2 linked regions of the Lichenicola cladoniae genome follow. The protein of the gene in region 1 interacts with the protein of each later gene in a pairwise test. Links are inferred from orthologs where the notes say so. Each region holds a gene or a part of one and is shown in the gene's direction. Other genes may lie near its edges. The genes, in order: HN018_RS16930 and lepA.

Region 1 (7,535 bases):
GACCGATACGGTGTCAAGGCTACGCATATCTACCAAAGGCTGGCTGTGACGGCACGCGGTCGATCATGCACATCTCTAGCAGAGGTTGTCATCAAACTGCAACTTTAAGAACGTCAAGAACCACGATATATTATAGTGCAACGGCTATTGTTCCTGGCACGACCAACGAGGCACCGACATATTTGAAGCCTCTCGACGAATACTGTGTCGATCACATGACTATTATTAAACACCCTGGCCGATCCTCCTCAGCCGGTGTACCGAGCAACCGGCCTGGGGATAGTGCGCATGGAATATGGACGCCGATTCAAGTTTCTGATCTGCGCGCCGGCTTTTAATCCGCTGGATCTCGAAGGCGCACGGCTCCACCAGATCCTCACCGAGATCGAGGAGGACGGCTACACCGTGCTTCGTGCCCGGCAGGAGGATGATGCCGAACTGGTCATCCGCACCGATGCCGCGATCGGTTGCGTGGTGGTGGACTGGGGCAAGAAGGGCGCATCCGGCAAATCCGCCGGACTGATCGACCTGGTTCGCAAACGCGGCCTCGACGTTCCGATCATCATCCTGGTTCGCCGCCACCGGCTCGAGGACATCTCGGTGGACGTTCTAGACCATGTCGACGGCTTCATCTTTCTTGCCGAGGAAACCCCCGACTTCATCGCCAAGAACCTCGTCGCCCGGCTGCGGCAATATGCCGATACCCTCAAGACGCCGTTTTTCGGCGCGCTGGTGGATTATGCCGAGCAGGGCAACATGCTTTGGACGTGTCCTGGGCACAATGGCGGTGCCTTCTACCGTCGGTCCCCGATCGGCCGTATCTTCGTGGAGCATCTCGGCGAAGCGGTGTTTCGCGACGACCTCGACAATTCGGTGCTGCAGCTCGGCGACCTGCTGACGCACGAAGGCCCGGCCCTGCGCGCCCAGCAGGAAGCTGCCGTCATCTTCGGCGCCGAACGCACCTACTTCGTGCTCAACGGGACATCGACCTCCAACAAGATCGCCTTGAGCGCGCTGCTCGCCGAGGGCGACGTGGTCCTGTTCGACCGCAACAACCACAAGGCCGCCCATCATGGCGCGCTTTTGCTCAGCGGTGCCACGCCGATCTTCATCGAGACCCTGCGCAATCCCCACGGTCTGATCGGCCCGATGCGCCTGGAGGCGCTGGAGGAAGCAGCCCTGCGCGAGGCGGTGCGCGTTCATCCCCTCGTCAAGGACAAGGAGGCCTGGCGCCAGAAGCGGCCGTTCCGTGCCGCGGTGATCGAGCAATGCACCTACGACGGAACCATCTGCTCCGCCGAGGAGGTCCTGGCCCGGATCGGGCATCTCTGCGACTACATCCTGTTCGACGAAGCCTGGGCGGGCTTCATGAAGTTCCATCCGCTGTTTCGCGGCCGGTTCGGCATGGGCCTGCGCGACCTGGGGCCCGACGATCCGGGCATCATCGTGACCCAGAGCACGCACAAGCAGCTCGCGAGCTTCTCACAGGCCTCCCAGATCCACATCAAGGATAGTCATCTCGCCGGCCAGGATCGCCAGGTCGGGCACCGGCGCTTCAACGAGACGTTCCTGCTGCATGCCTCGACCAGCCCGTTCTACCCGCTGTTCGCCTCGCTCGACGTCGGTGCGCAGATGATGAAGGGGCGCTCGGGCGAAGTGTTGTGGGACGACACGGTGCGGCTGGGCATCGAGCTCAGGAAGAAGATCCGGCTCAGCAGCCGTGAGTACCAAGAGAGCCAGCAGGATCCTGCCCGGCGCTGGTTCTTCGAACCGTTCGTTCCCAAGACCGTCCAGGCATCGGCGCGATCGGGCTCCTACGAAGGCATGCCGTGGGAGGACGCCCCGACCGACCTGCTGGCAAGCGATCCCGCCCAGTGGGAACTCCGCCCGGATGCAGCCTGGCATGGCTTCCCCGGCGTCCATCCGGGGTGGGCCATGACCGATCCCAACAAGCTCACCCTGCTGACGCCCGGCTTCGACGCCGATAGCCCGGACGGCTACGCCGAGCACGGGATACCGGCCCCGGTAGTGTCGGAATATCTGCGCCAGAACCGGATCGTCGCGGAAAAGAACGACCTCAACTCGCTGCTGTTCCTGCTGACGCCGGGCGTCGAAAGCAGCAAGGCGGGAACGCTTCTGTCGCATCTGGTAACGTTCAAGAAGCTGCATGACGAGAATGCGCTGCTCGACTTCGTCATGCCGGACTTCGTCGCCCGCCGCCCGCAGCGCTACAAGGGCGTCAGGCTTCGCGACCTGTGCAGGGAGATGCACCGGTTCTACCGGGGTGCACGGCTCAGCGAACTACAGGCGGCGCAATTCCAGGCGCGGCATCTGCCCGAGCTTGCCATGCTTCCGCACGAGGCAGCGCGCGAACTGGTGCGCAACCGGGTTGATTACGTGCCCCTTGACGAAACGTCCGGCCGGATTGCCGCTACCCTGTGGCTGGTCTATCCGCCGGGGATCGCCACCATCGTCCCGGGCGAGCGACTGGACGACCGGGCGCAGCCGATGATCTCGTATCTCCAGGCGTTCGAACGCGCGTCGAACCTCTTTCCCGGCTTCGATACGGAAGTTCAGGGACTGTTTCGAGAGGTTAAGGATGGGATCATGCGGTTCTACACGTACGTCGTACGGGAAACCCGCTAAGCCGACTGGTGGTGCCGGAGGGATCCGAAGATCCGCTCCGGCACCGGCTGGTCAGCCGATGCGACCGCGACGCTGCTCGTCCAGGTCGACGCGAAGCGCCTGGAACGTGCGCTGCATGACCGGGATCGCCAGGTGCGGATCGCAGGCGCCGCACATGAAGATGTCGACCGCAGCGAAGTCGCGCTCGGGCCATGTGTGGATCGAGATGTGGCTCTCCGCGAGCACGACCACACCGGACACGCCACCATTCGGCGTGAAATGATGGAAGTGGCTGTGCAGGATGGTTGCGCCGGCTGCCAGGGCCGCCTCGCGCAACGTGCGATCGATCAGATCCGGATCGGCAAGGTTGGTCGCGTCCCATAGATCGACCAGAAGATGCACACCTGCAAACTTCATTCCGTCTTTCTCGACGAAGTAATCCTTAGCTTCGTCCATCGCGGCGATGGCGGAAACGGGTGACATCTGGATATTGCTCGGAAGATCCGAGACCATCCCCAGTTGAGCTAGTGCGTTCATCACGTACCCTCGAACCAGTAGACAGCCTGTTGGGCGGGTTCGCCCCCTTCGGCCAGGGGAGCGGATCTAGAAGTTTGCTATGGTATACGCAAGAAAATTGAGCGCTTGGCTGACCTGCAACCATGCGGTCGAACCGAAAGCGAGCTGGCAAACGGGTAGTGCCCGTGAACGGAAGTGAAGGCGATGTCACTGGACGTTAATGAAATCGACCGGATCGGACCCGATGGGATGGTCTGGAGCCTCTACTTCCAGCCGGGTGAGCAACCGGTCGGCGCGAGCCAGGCTGTCGTCTCGCAGCGTCTTGCCGGAAGGGCTTTACCCGACAAATCCTGGCTATGGCTGCATTTCGATGCGGTCCCGGCATTGGCGACGCAGCGTCTCGGCCGGCTCGGCTGGCTGCCCGAGATCGCTCGCGATGCCCTGATCGGCGCGGATGGCGGCCTGCGGCTGGAAGCCGAGGACGGTGCGGTGTTCGGTGCCCTTCCGGCCTTCGACGACACCCTGACCGATTTCGACAAGGAGCTCTGCGCGTTCCGGTTCGCCCTGCTGCCGGACCTGCTCATCACCACGCGTCGCCGCCGTGTGCCGGCGCTCTATCGCATCTACCGCTCGCTGGTGGCAGGAACCGAAGTCGCCTCGGCGGCCGCGTTGATCGACCTTGCGCTGCTCGAATTCGGCGGTGGCCTCCGGCACAATATCGGCGAGCTGGACGATTATCTCGACCAGGCCGAGGACGTGCTGCTGTCCGACGACCGGGACAGCAATCTGCATCATGTCGGTGGCATCGTCGGCAAGACCCGCCGGCGCTCGACCATGCTCAGGCGGGTGATCGCGCCGATGGACCGGATCATGCGGAGCGAGGACCTGGCACTGCCCGAATGGGCGGAGGAAGATCTGCTCGACCGGTCGCGCAGGCAGCTTCATGCGGCGCTCGACGACCTGCTGGCGCTGCAGGATCGGGCACGTTCGCTGCAGGACGAGCTTGCCGCCCGCCAGGCGGAAGAGACCAACCGTCGCCTCTACGTCGTCTCCGTCATGACGACCCTCATGCTGCCGGCGACATTCGTGACCGGATTTTTCGGAATGAACACCGGTGGCATGTTTCTCTCGGGAAGCCACGCCGGTACCATCGAAGCCGGCTTCGTCTGCTTCCTGTTCATGGCCTTCACCTGGCTGCTGATGAAGCGGGCGCGAATTTTGTAGGGGATCGCCGCGTGTGGGTCATGGAACAGTCACACCATAACGATCTGCATTTGATCTAAGACACGCCCGGCGCTTGCGAACAGCGCCGATCCCAGGGTAACCCGAGGCCTCCCACCGTGTTGAAGTCAACGATCGTCGTCGTCGAGAACATATTCGTCGGCGTGGCTGTCTCGCAGCGTCGTTCCGACTGGCTGTCGTTCTATGCGGTTCACCCGTCTGTGCAGACCATGCATAACGCGGTCCGGTCCGACCTGAACTCGATCCAGGCCGAAGCTCGCTCGGTCTTTCGGCAATCCCGATACAGATCACAACCGGCTACCGGAGAAACCGTGGCGCCTCGATAATCGAGTCACGCAGCGCGAACCCGCTTCTGCCCCCCACGTCCATCCGCCTATCGAAACCAAAAGCACCGGCCGGATATCAGGCTCCGGCGAGGCCGCTACCGACCATCTTCGCCGGATCGACGGCATCGTCGAATGCCTGCTCGGAGATGGTGCCGGATGCGAGTGCCGCCTCGCGCAGCGTCAAATCGTGCTCGGTCGCATGATGTGCGATTTTCGATGCCGCATCGTAGCCGATCACCGGCGACAGCGCCGTCACCAGCATCACCGAGTTCGCGACATGCTGGGCGATCCGCTTGGTGTTGAGCGTCGTGCCCTCGACCGAGAACCTGCGGAAATTGCAGGCACCGTCTGTCAGGTTGCGGATGCTGCGCAGCACGTTGTTGATGATGATCGGCCGCATCGCGTTGAGCTCGAAATTGCCCTGGCTGCCGGCGAACGCCACCGCGGTATCGTCGCCGATCACCTGGATGCCGATCATCACCACCGCCTCGCATTGGGTCGGATTGACCTTGCCGGGCATGATCGAAGAACCCGGCTCGTTCTCCGGGAGGAACAGTTCGCCCAGGCCGCAGCGCGGGCCGGAGCCGAGCCAGCGCATGTCGTTGGCAATCTTGATGAGCGCCACCGCAACCCCGCGCAGTGCGCCCGAGGTACGCACCATCGCATCGAGCGAGGCCTGGGCTGCAAACTTGTTGGGCGCGGTGATGAATTTCCGTCCGGTCAGCTCGGCGATGCGGGCGGCGATATTGACACCGAAGCCGGCCGGTGCGGTCAGGCCGGTTCCCACCGCGGTACCGCCGGCGGCCAGTTCCAGCAGGCCTGGCCTGGTGGCGCTCAAGGCCGCCATCGCGTCGCGGAGCTGATAGGCATAGCCCGACCATTCCTGGCCGACGGTAAGCGGCACCGCATCCTCGAGATGGGTCCGGCCGATCTTGACCACGTCGTGCCATTCCGCCGCCTTGGCTTCGAGACACGCCGCCAGCGCGTCGAGCTCGGGCAGCAGCCGGTCGTCCAGCGCTTCCAGCGTCGCCACGTGCATGGCGGTCGGGAAGGTGTCGTTGCTCGACTGGCCCATGTTCACGTCGTCGTTCGGATGCACCGGGCTCTTCGAGCCGGGCTCGCCGCCGAGCAGCTGGATCGCGCGGTTCGAGATCACCTCGTTGACGTTCATGTTCGACTGGGTGCCGGACCCGGTCTGGTAGACGAACAGCGGGAAGTGCGCATCGAGGGCACCGGAGATCACCTCGTCCGCCGCCCGGATCATCGCATCCGCCTTCCATTGCGGAAGCCTGCCTTCGGCCGCGTTGACCAGCGCCGCAGCCTTCTTGACGAGGCCGTAGGCACGCGACACCGCGACCGGCATGCGCTCCTCCCCGATCGAGAAATGTTTGAGCGATCGCTGCGCCTGCGCACCCCAGTAGCGATCTGCCTGAACCTCGATCTCGCCCATCGAGTCTGTCTCGACACGCACCCCCGTGGCGTCGAGACCGATCGGGATATCCTGGAGAATGGGGTGCATGTTCGACCTCGCGCCAGCTAGATCAGCATAAGCTTGTCGCCAAGCGCCATCCAGCCGGCAGGTTCCCTGACCAGGGCGGCGACGTCGTAGGCGCCGAACACCCGCGTCGCACCACGCTTGGTGAAAATCTCCCAGACGATCGCCGAGGCTGGTCCGGCCTCACGGCCGATTTTCTTCGGCTGCAGTTTCGGAGTGAGAGGAGCGGCCCGCTGCAGGGCCGGTGGCGGCGATGACGGGCGGCTGGACGATGTCGTCTGGTGCGTTGCCGCCGAGTAGAAGGCCGTCGCGCCGGAACGCGTCGAGGCGCCGGATGATGATCCGCTGGTCGAAGCGGGTTGCGCGCCCATCGGCAGCATCTCGATCGAATTGGCGGCAATCTGTTCGTTATAGGCGATCCAGTGCAGTTGCGCCGCCGCAGCGAAACAGGCGCCGGTGGTGGTCAGCTTCACGCCGGTCTTGATGACGGCCGCGGCGATCGCGGTCGGCATCGACGCGAGCGGCACGACGGAACCCACCAGCTGGCTGCCGCGGACACCGAGCTTGATCGCCTTCATCGCCTCGACGAGCTTGCACCAGTCCTGGACCTGCTGCGCCTTGCTGTAGGTGTTGGCGATGTAGCCGATCCGCGCCATGTGCATCGCGGTCAGGCCGGTCGCCTGGCCGTGATAGATCGTCCCGGCAATGTTCACGCCCGCGGTGGGCGGCGCCAGGCTCAGCAGGTTGCCCAGCGTCTGGAAGGCACTGCCACCGAGCTTCTTCCAGCGACGGCTGGTCAGGTAGTTCTGGGTGACCGGGCTTTGTCCACCGGTCTCGATCGCGTATTCGTCGAAGAGCGGGTTGCGCTTGCCGGACAGCTTCTTCAGCGCCTCCTCGCCCTTGCCTTCCAGAAGCTTCGCGCCGTCGACGCCGGCCTGTGCCCCATAGGAGGTGGTCTTGATCGGGTGGTCGTAATAGGCGCCCTCGATCGTCGAGTTCAGCAGGGTGGCGGCCTGGATGACGATGTCATAGGTATCGGCCTTGGTCTGGCCGGACGCCTTGAGGGCCTGCTCCTGTGCCTGCTTGTCCGGAACCCAGGCAGCACCGGTGAAGTGGGCCTTGTTCGCCATCTGCGGCAAGGCAGGCAGGATCTTGACCATCTGGCAGGGTTTCTTTCGGCGGATCGTCGCAGGACACTCCTGCGACGGGCCGCCAGCATTGCCCATGCAACCGCCGAGCGTAACCTTGCCGGGCGGTCGTCATCAATTGATCACAAACACCCGATCACACGTCGAACACCACGCCTTGCGCCAGTGGCAGGGTCTTGCCGT
Region 2 (7,533 bases), 330 kb from region 1 along the record:
CCCGTCGCATGACGACGGCGCTTCTGCTTCTGCTGGGCTCGGCCTCGGCAGGGATGGCCGCGCCACGCTATCAGGTTGGCCACGCCGTCTATGGCTGCGTCGATCCGCGCGCGACCACTGCGCTGAGCGCCCATGCCGACGCGGCGCAGGCGCGCTGGGGCCTTCGCGTGCGTCGCCGCGGCCGCTGCTTCGTGCTGACGCCGGCGCAGCAGCTGGAGATCATCCTGCATCGGCCCGGGCTGGTGCTGCTTCGGCTGGCGCCGCCCCATGTGGGCGTGCCGCCATTGTTCGTGCTTGCGCGTGACATAAGGCCGGCGAGGCCGCTGGATCCGGCGGTCGTCGGGCAACCGGTGTTTACATCCTCGATCGCGCCACCCAAGGCGCAGGCGGCTCCGGTGTTCACATCCAGCATCGGGCAGATCCGGCAGCATGCCGGTGCACCTGCTTCATCGGCCAGCCCGGCGCCTGCCTCGTCGGACCTGGTGCCGCTCCCATCTCCGATCCCCACTTCGGCGCCCGCCAGCGCGGTCCCCGTTGTCCCACCGGTCGCTGCCCCGGCATGGCCGCCGCAGACGGCGACGGGGGCGACCTCGCACCAGGGCCACGCATTGTTGACGAGTATCCTGGTGACGCTGCTGCTGCTGGTTTTCGTAGGCGGCGCGCTGCTCGTCGCCCGGCGGCGACGGCATTTCGCGCATGTCGAGGATGCAGGCTGGCCGCCGCACGAGGACGGGACCCCGACCGAACCGGTGGTGATCGCGCCGAAGCCCGGCGCGATGCCGACGCCGCAGGATTTCCGCAAGCTCTGCGCGACCGAACTCGAGGCCGCAGGGTGGACGACGCAACTGGGCTTCAACGACGGCGGCGCCGGTCCGGACATTATCGGCCGGCGTCCCGATGCCGTCCTCGTGGTGCGCTGCCGTGTATCGCCGACGGCGATTACCGGCGAGATGGTGGACGAGGCCGCAATCATGGGCTCGCGCCAGGAGGCCGCCATCACCGCGCTCGCCTCGAACGCGCCGTTCTCGCAGCGCGCCCGCGACGAGGCGATCCGTCTTGGCGTGCATCTGCTGCGCGACACCGAGCTGGCGGCTTTCGTCGGCTGAACACCTGGTCCGTCATCCCGACGCATGCCATTCTAGGACCGTAATGATCTAGGTTCCGTGTGCATGACAGCCTGGTGGTCCGGCGACGCCCGGTCATTTCTCGAACTGGCCGACCATCAGCTTGTGGCAATCCTATCGGAACGGGCGATCCGGCAGTTCCGTGTCAACGAGGTGCAGCAGCTTCGGGCATGGGACGCACAGGCGGCAATTCTGCGTGACGCGCTATGCCGACTTTCCGATATCGGCCAGTGGCGCGTGTTGCTGGAGTTCGAGATCCCGCGGCTTGGCGGCCGGATCGACGTGGTCCTGCTGTCACCCAAGGCGATCCATGTCCTCGAGTTCAAGGTCGGTGCCGAGCGGTTCGACGCGGCCGCGCACGATCAGCTCGAGGGTTACGCGCTCGACCTGCAGGACTTCCATGCCGGCTCCCGTCGCCATCCGATTCTGCCGATCCTGGTGGCGACCGACGCACCGGCCCCGTTCCCGATGCTGCCGTTCATGTATCCCGGGCGGGCGCCGGTGCTGAACGCCAGCGCATCCAGTCTCGGTGACCTGTTGCAGGCGCTCGACGCCCAGATGACCACGGTGGGACAGGCGCTGGATTGCGCGGCCTGGGAACGATCAGCTTATCAGGCGGTGCCGAACGTGATCGAGGCAGCCTGCAAACTCTATGACCGTAACGATGTGGCGGAAATCGCCAGCGCCCGTGCCGATGCCGTCAACCTGACCCTGACCGCCAGCCGGATCGCGTCGATCCTGGGCGACAGCCGTGCCGCCGAAGCCAAGGCTATCCTGTTCGTCACCGGCATCCCGGGCGCCGGCAAGACCCTGTGCGGGCTGAACGCCGCGTTCGCCAGGACGTCCGAGGAACCGGAGGCGGTTTTCCTGACCGGCAATCCGACGCTGGTTCATGTGCTGCGCGAAGCGCTGGTGCGCAACATCGTCGCCAACTCGGACACCAGGCGGGATGTCGCGGCGCACCGCATGAAGGGCGTGATCCAGGCGCTGCCGCGGTTTCGCGACGACGGCGTGCGCCTGGGCAAGGCCCCGCCCGAGCGGGTGGTGGTGATCGACGAGGCGCAACGGAGCTGGACCGAGGCGCACGCCGTCGCCCGGACGCGCGACCGGCCCGTGCAGCTCGACCGGTCGGAGCCGGCGCATGTGCTGGACATCATGGCGCGGCACGAGGGTTTCGCCGGCATCGTCTGCCTGATCGGCAACGGGCAGGAGATCCATGACGGGGAGGGCGGTCTTGCCGCCTGGGGACTGGCGCTGGAGCAGCGGCCGGAGTGGCGGGTGTTCGTGTCGAGCGCCTCGCTGGAGCATCCCGAACCACGGAACCGGCTGCCGCCCCTGCCGGGTCTGACGATCGAACCCGCCTTGCACCTGACGGTACCGGTCCGCTCGCTGCGGCACGATGCGACGCCGCTCTGGGTCGATGCGGTACTGCGTGGCGACGCGGCATCCGCCCGCTCGATCATCGCCGCGGAGGGCGAAGTGCCGTTCCGCCTGACCCGGGATCTCGTATCGTTGCGGGCCGGGTTGCGGGCCGCTGCACGGGACGTCCATCGCGCCGGCCTGGTGGCGAGTGCCGGTGCCCGTCGGCTGCGTGCGGAGGGACTCGGATGCGAGCTCGAGCATATGGACCCCGGCGCGGTGGCGCGCTGGTTTCTCGATAGCTGGCTGCGTGACCGGGACGTTCGCGCGTCCGACGCGCTCGAGCTGGTGGCCACCCAATTCTCGATCCAGGGGCTTGAGCTCGACCAGGTCGGGCTGTGCTGGGACGGCGACCTGGTGCGGGCCGGTGACGGCACGAACGCGTGGCAGGCGCGCTCGTTCCGGGGCACGCGGTGGCAGCAGTCGCGCGATGCCGACAAGATCGCCTGGCGGCTCAACACCTACCGGGTGCTGCTGACCCGGGCCCGCTTCGACACCATCATCTGGGTGCCGCGCGGCGATGCGGACGATCCCAGCCGGGACCCCGCGGTGTTCGACCAAATCGCCGGCTTCCTCGCCGCGTGCGGCATCAGGCCCCTGGCCGGGGCGCCCGCCCGCCCGGTCGCCGTCACGGCCGACACGGAACGCCTGTTCGCCTGAGCCCGCTTACTGACTTTCCCCGCGGTTTCGCTTATCTGTGCGCGCATGACCGACACGCCGCTCTCGCTGATCCGCAATTTCTCGATCATCGCCCATATCGACCATGGCAAGTCCACCCTCGCCGACCGGCTGATCCAGGTCTGCGGCGGGCTGACCGAACGCGAGATGACCAACCAGGTCCTCGACAACATGGACATCGAGCGCGAGCGGGGCATCACCATCAAGGCCCAGACCGTCCGCCTCGACTACAAGGCGCAGGACGGCAAGACCTACGTGCTCAACCTGATGGACACGCCCGGGCACGTCGACTTCGCCTATGAGGTCAGCCGCTCGCTGGCAGCCTGCGAGGGCTCGCTGCTGGTGGTCGATGCCTCCCAGGGGGTCGAGGCGCAGACGCTGGCCAACGTGTACCAGGCGCTGGACGCCAACCACGAGATCGTGCCGATCCTGAACAAGATCGACCTGCCGGCCGCGGAGCCCGAGCGGGTGCGCCAGCAGATCGAGGACGTGGTCGGCATCCCCGCCGATCATGCGGTCGAGATCTCGGCGAAAACCGGCATCAACATCGGCGGCGTGCTCGAGGCACTGGTCACCAGGCTGCCGGCCCCGACCGGCGATCCCGACGCCCCCCTGAAGGCGCTGCTGGTCGATAGCTGGTACGACGCCTATCTCGGCGTGGTCATCCTGGTGCGGATCAAGGACGGAAGGCTAAAGCGGCACGCCAAGATCCGCATGATGGCCAAGGGCTCGGTGCACAGCGTCGAGCAGGTGGGCGTGTTCACCCCCACGATGAAGCCGGTCGACGATCTCGGGCCAGGCGAGATGGGTTACATCACCGCCGCCATCAAGACGGTGGCCGACTGCAACGTCGGCGACACCATCACCGAGGATCGCCGTCCCGCCACCGAGGCACTACCGGGCTTCAAGCCGTCCGTGCCGGTGGTCTGGTGCGGCCTGTATCCGATCGACGCCGACGATTTCGAGAAGCTGCGCGAGAGCCTGTCCCGCCTGCGCCTGAACGATGCGAGCTTCCATTACGAGGCGGAGACGTCGGCGGCACTCGGGTTCGGCTTCCGCTGCGGCTTCCTGGGCCTGCTGCACCTGGAGATCATCCAGGAGCGGCTGTCCCGCGAGTTCGACCTGGACCTGATCGCCACCGCGCCGTCGGTGGTCTACCGGCTCTACAGGACCAACGGCGAGATGGAAGAGCTGCACAACCCCTCCGACATGCCGGACGGGTCGGTCATCGCCAAGATGGAGGAGCCCTGGATCAAGGCGACCATCCTGGTGCCGGACGAGTATCTCGGCGCCGTGCTGACCCTGTGCAACGACCGGCGCGGCCGCCAGGAGGACCTCACCTATGTCGGCAACCGGGCGATGGCGGTGTATCGCCTGCCGCTCAACGAGGTGGTGTTCGACTTCTACGACCGGCTGAAGTCGGTCAGCCGCGGCTATGCCAGCTTCGACTACTCGATCGACGGCTACGAGGAGAGCGACCTCGTGCGCATCTCCATCCTGGTCAATCTGGAGCCGGTGGATGCGCTGTCGTTCATCGCCCACAAGGGTGCGGCCGAACTGCGGGGCCGTTCGATCTGCGCCAAGCTCAAGGAGCTGATCCCGCGCCAGCTGTTCAAGATCGCCATCCAGGCGGCGATCGGCAGCCGGGTAATCGCCCGCGAGACCATCGGCGCCCTGTCCAAGGACGTGACGGCGAAGTGCTACGGCGGCGACATCAGCCGCAAGCGCAAGCTGCTGGACAAGCAGAAAGAGGGCAAGAAGCGCATGCGGCAGTTCGGCAAGGTCGAAATCCCGCAGAGCGCCTTCCTGGCTGCCCTCAAGATGGAGAGCTGAGGCCGGATCGCCTCTTCCGGCTCTTGATTCGGAACGGAAAATTGGTATGTTCCGCCGCCCTGGGTAGGTAGGCTTGCCCAGGCTGCAGGATCGGTGGCCGAGTGGTTTAAGGCGCACGCTTGGAAAGCGTGTGTGCGTGAAAGCGTACCGTGGGTTCGAATCCCACCCAATCCGCCAGCAACAATGATGCAAATCAATGGGCTGGGGAGATGCGGCGGCTTTTACGGCTGCCTCCAACATAGTGCGATGAGCCGACGATGCTTAGCGCCTCCTATATAGCACTCGTTGATATTTTGACTGTGCACGAACGTAATCTCCATTACTTCCGATTACCTCGTAAAGAAACGACTAGCTTTGCTGGCCTAGGCCAGTCCTGATTACTGTAGGCGTCCGGCCTAGCACGCCTGCTCGACCTCGTGCCGTGGCTGCCACCTGTTGCGATAATCTGGGTTGGATCGTCGATAGCAGCGTTCGCGTTCGTAGAGGATCACCATGGAAAGGCATATCGTTCGACTGGGGAAACTTGTTCAAGATCGCACACAGCCATGCAGCCACATTGCAGGCAATCGCCGGTTGTCCGCGCTGATGCACCTTGATGCCGGGCCGAATGGGAGCAACGAGCGATGGGCGGCATACGGACGGGCAATCAACGTGCTTCTGCAGTCGAGGTTAGGACGCTGATCCCGATCATGGTGGCTGTCCTGCTCGGTGTGATGACGATGTCGGATGCAACCGCCGCCACCTCCGATCCGTCCTTATGTAAATCCGGCGAGACATCTCTCTTTACTTGCCCCATTGGTCACAAGCTCGTCTCTGTCTGTTCTGACGGCACGAAGGCGACCTATTATTTCGGTACGTCCAACCGGATAGAGCTGTCGTCACAAGCTTTGTCGATTGCCGATCACATGTTCTCTGGAGGAGGCGAAACACAGATCTCCGTCAGCCATGGGGCATACAGCTACATTGTCTATGACAAGATCACCCGCACGTCCTTCGCTGCAGATGGCCGCAATGATCCGGGTTTCACCAGTGGCTTGGTCGTGCAGAAAAACGGAAAGACCGTCTCCAGCAAGCAGTGTGGTCTGGATGCTACAATCTCTTCTGACGCTCACCATGTTATCCAGCCGGGACCGTTCATCGAGCACTGAGCGGCGCCGGGCGTTTTGGCGGCCTCGCACCCCGCACCGTATCGAGGGTGGTCGCCAAGCCCGAAGTCATCGCGCAGCCAGAACGGGATGTGCGCTTCGATCATCGTGGATTGCTACGCGGCGCCAGTGCTTCAACCGGCCGAAGCGTTAATGCGTCGGCCGGTTCAGCTGCAGAAGTCTCCAATAAAGCAATACCCGGCGCAGGACGCCTATGTAGTCGCGACGTATGCCTCGAGTGCGACGATCCCTTCAGCAAACGTTGCGCGGCCGACCTGCTCCTTGATACGGGCCTCGTCCTCGGGGGCAACGTCGAAGCGGGCCTGCCATTCGACGAAGGTGCCGCCGCCTTCGGTGATCGAGGTCAGCCGGAACGTCGCGTTATAGTCGCTGATCGGCATCGGTGATTCGAGGATGCAATAGGTGAAGCTGTGGTCGACGTCGCTCAGCGCCAGCAAGCGCTCGCGCAGGTGTCCGCCGTTGCCGAGCACGAAGTTACGCACGCAGCCGACGGTGTCCGGGGCGAAACCGTCCTCGACATGGCTTTCCGCAATGAACGGATGCCACGCGGCGTGGCCGTTGAAGTCCCGGGCGATCGCCCAGACGCGCTCGATCGGGGCGTCGATGACAGCACTGACATACACGTGGGCCATGGTCGTTCTCCGGCTTACGACGAAGGTGCGTTCTGCGTGACGCCGATGGAACTGCCGCCTCGCGCGATGCTCTTGAAGGCACGGGTCTGCGCGACGAGCGCCTGCTCGGCCGGCAGCCGTTCCATGCTGCTCGCTCCGTAGAACCCATGACAGTCGGGGCAACGGGCGAGGACGTACTCGGCGTCGTCGGGCATTGCGATGGGACCGCCATGGCACAGCAGGATCACGTCCGATTGCACGGTCCGCGCGGCCTCGGAGATCGCGTTGATCCGTGCCACGCAGTCATCGAGGGTCAGTGCGGTCGCGGCACCGATATTGCCTCCCGTGGTGAGGCCCATATGCGCCACGACGATGTCGGCACCGGCCTCGGTCATGGCGATGGCCTCGCCCGGATCGAACACGTAGGGCGTGGTCAGCAGGTCCTTGGCACGGGCGAGGCGGATGAGGTCCACCTCCTGCCCATAGCTCATGCCGGTCTCCTCGAGATTAGCCCGGAACTTACCGTCGATCAGCCCGACCGTGGGGAAGTTCTGGATGCCGGAGAAGCCGACGGCCTTCACCTCGTCGAGGAACCGGTCGAAATGGCAGAACGGGTCGGTCCCGTTGATACCCGCGAGCACCGGCGTGTGGCGCACGACCGGCAGGACCTCCCGCGCCATCTCCATCACCACGTCGTTGGCA

The links.
Region 2: the proteins of HN018_RS16930 (region 1) and lepA interact in binary tests that used the Escherichia coli proteins (3 or more experiments, as listed by UniProt). The link is inferred for Lichenicola cladoniae from one-to-one orthologs.

Annotation. Positions count from the first base shown.
Region 1 is NZ_CP053708.1:3,732,960-3,740,494, forward strand. Bases 2,439-5,355 are described here. They hold HN018_RS16930 (CorA family divalent cation transporter), read left to right. Parts: upstream 2,439-3,345; coding sequence 3,346-4,365; downstream 4,366-5,355. Other genes in these bases: HN018_RS16920 (Orn/Lys/Arg family decarboxylase), read left to right, coding at 2,439-2,646; speD (adenosylmethionine decarboxylase), read right to left, coding at 2,698-3,162; fumC (class II fumarate hydratase), read right to left, coding at 4,786-5,355. Also shown: more of HN018_RS16920, read left to right, coding at 289-2,438; more of fumC, read right to left, coding at 5,356-6,228; HN018_RS16940 (hypothetical protein), read right to left, coding at 6,246-7,364; amaB (L-piperidine-6-carboxylate dehydrogenase), read right to left, coding at 7,489-7,535. UniProt on the Escherichia coli protein: Zinc transporter. Acts as a Zn(2+):proton symporter, which likely mediates zinc ion uptake. Purified ZntB reconstituted in liposomes also binds and transports Cd(2+), Ni(2+) and Co(2+).
Region 2 is NZ_CP053708.1:3,403,824-3,411,356, reverse strand. Bases 2,737-5,651 are described here. They hold lepA (translation elongation factor 4), read left to right. Parts: upstream 2,737-3,248; coding sequence 3,249-5,054; downstream 5,055-5,651. Other genes in these bases: HN018_RS15490 (DUF2075 domain-containing protein), read left to right, coding at 2,737-3,203. Outside these bases: HN018_RS15495 (restriction endonuclease), read left to right, coding at 1-1,106; more of HN018_RS15490, read left to right, coding at 1,170-2,736; HN018_RS15475 (hypothetical protein), read left to right, coding at 5,678-6,202; HN018_RS15470 (SRPBCC family protein), read right to left, coding at 6,412-6,852; HN018_RS15465 (phosphoenolpyruvate hydrolase family protein), read right to left, coding at 6,867-7,533. UniProt on the Escherichia coli protein: Required for accurate and efficient protein synthesis under certain stress conditions. May act as a fidelity factor of the translation reaction, by catalyzing a one-codon backward translocation of tRNAs on improperly translocated ribosomes.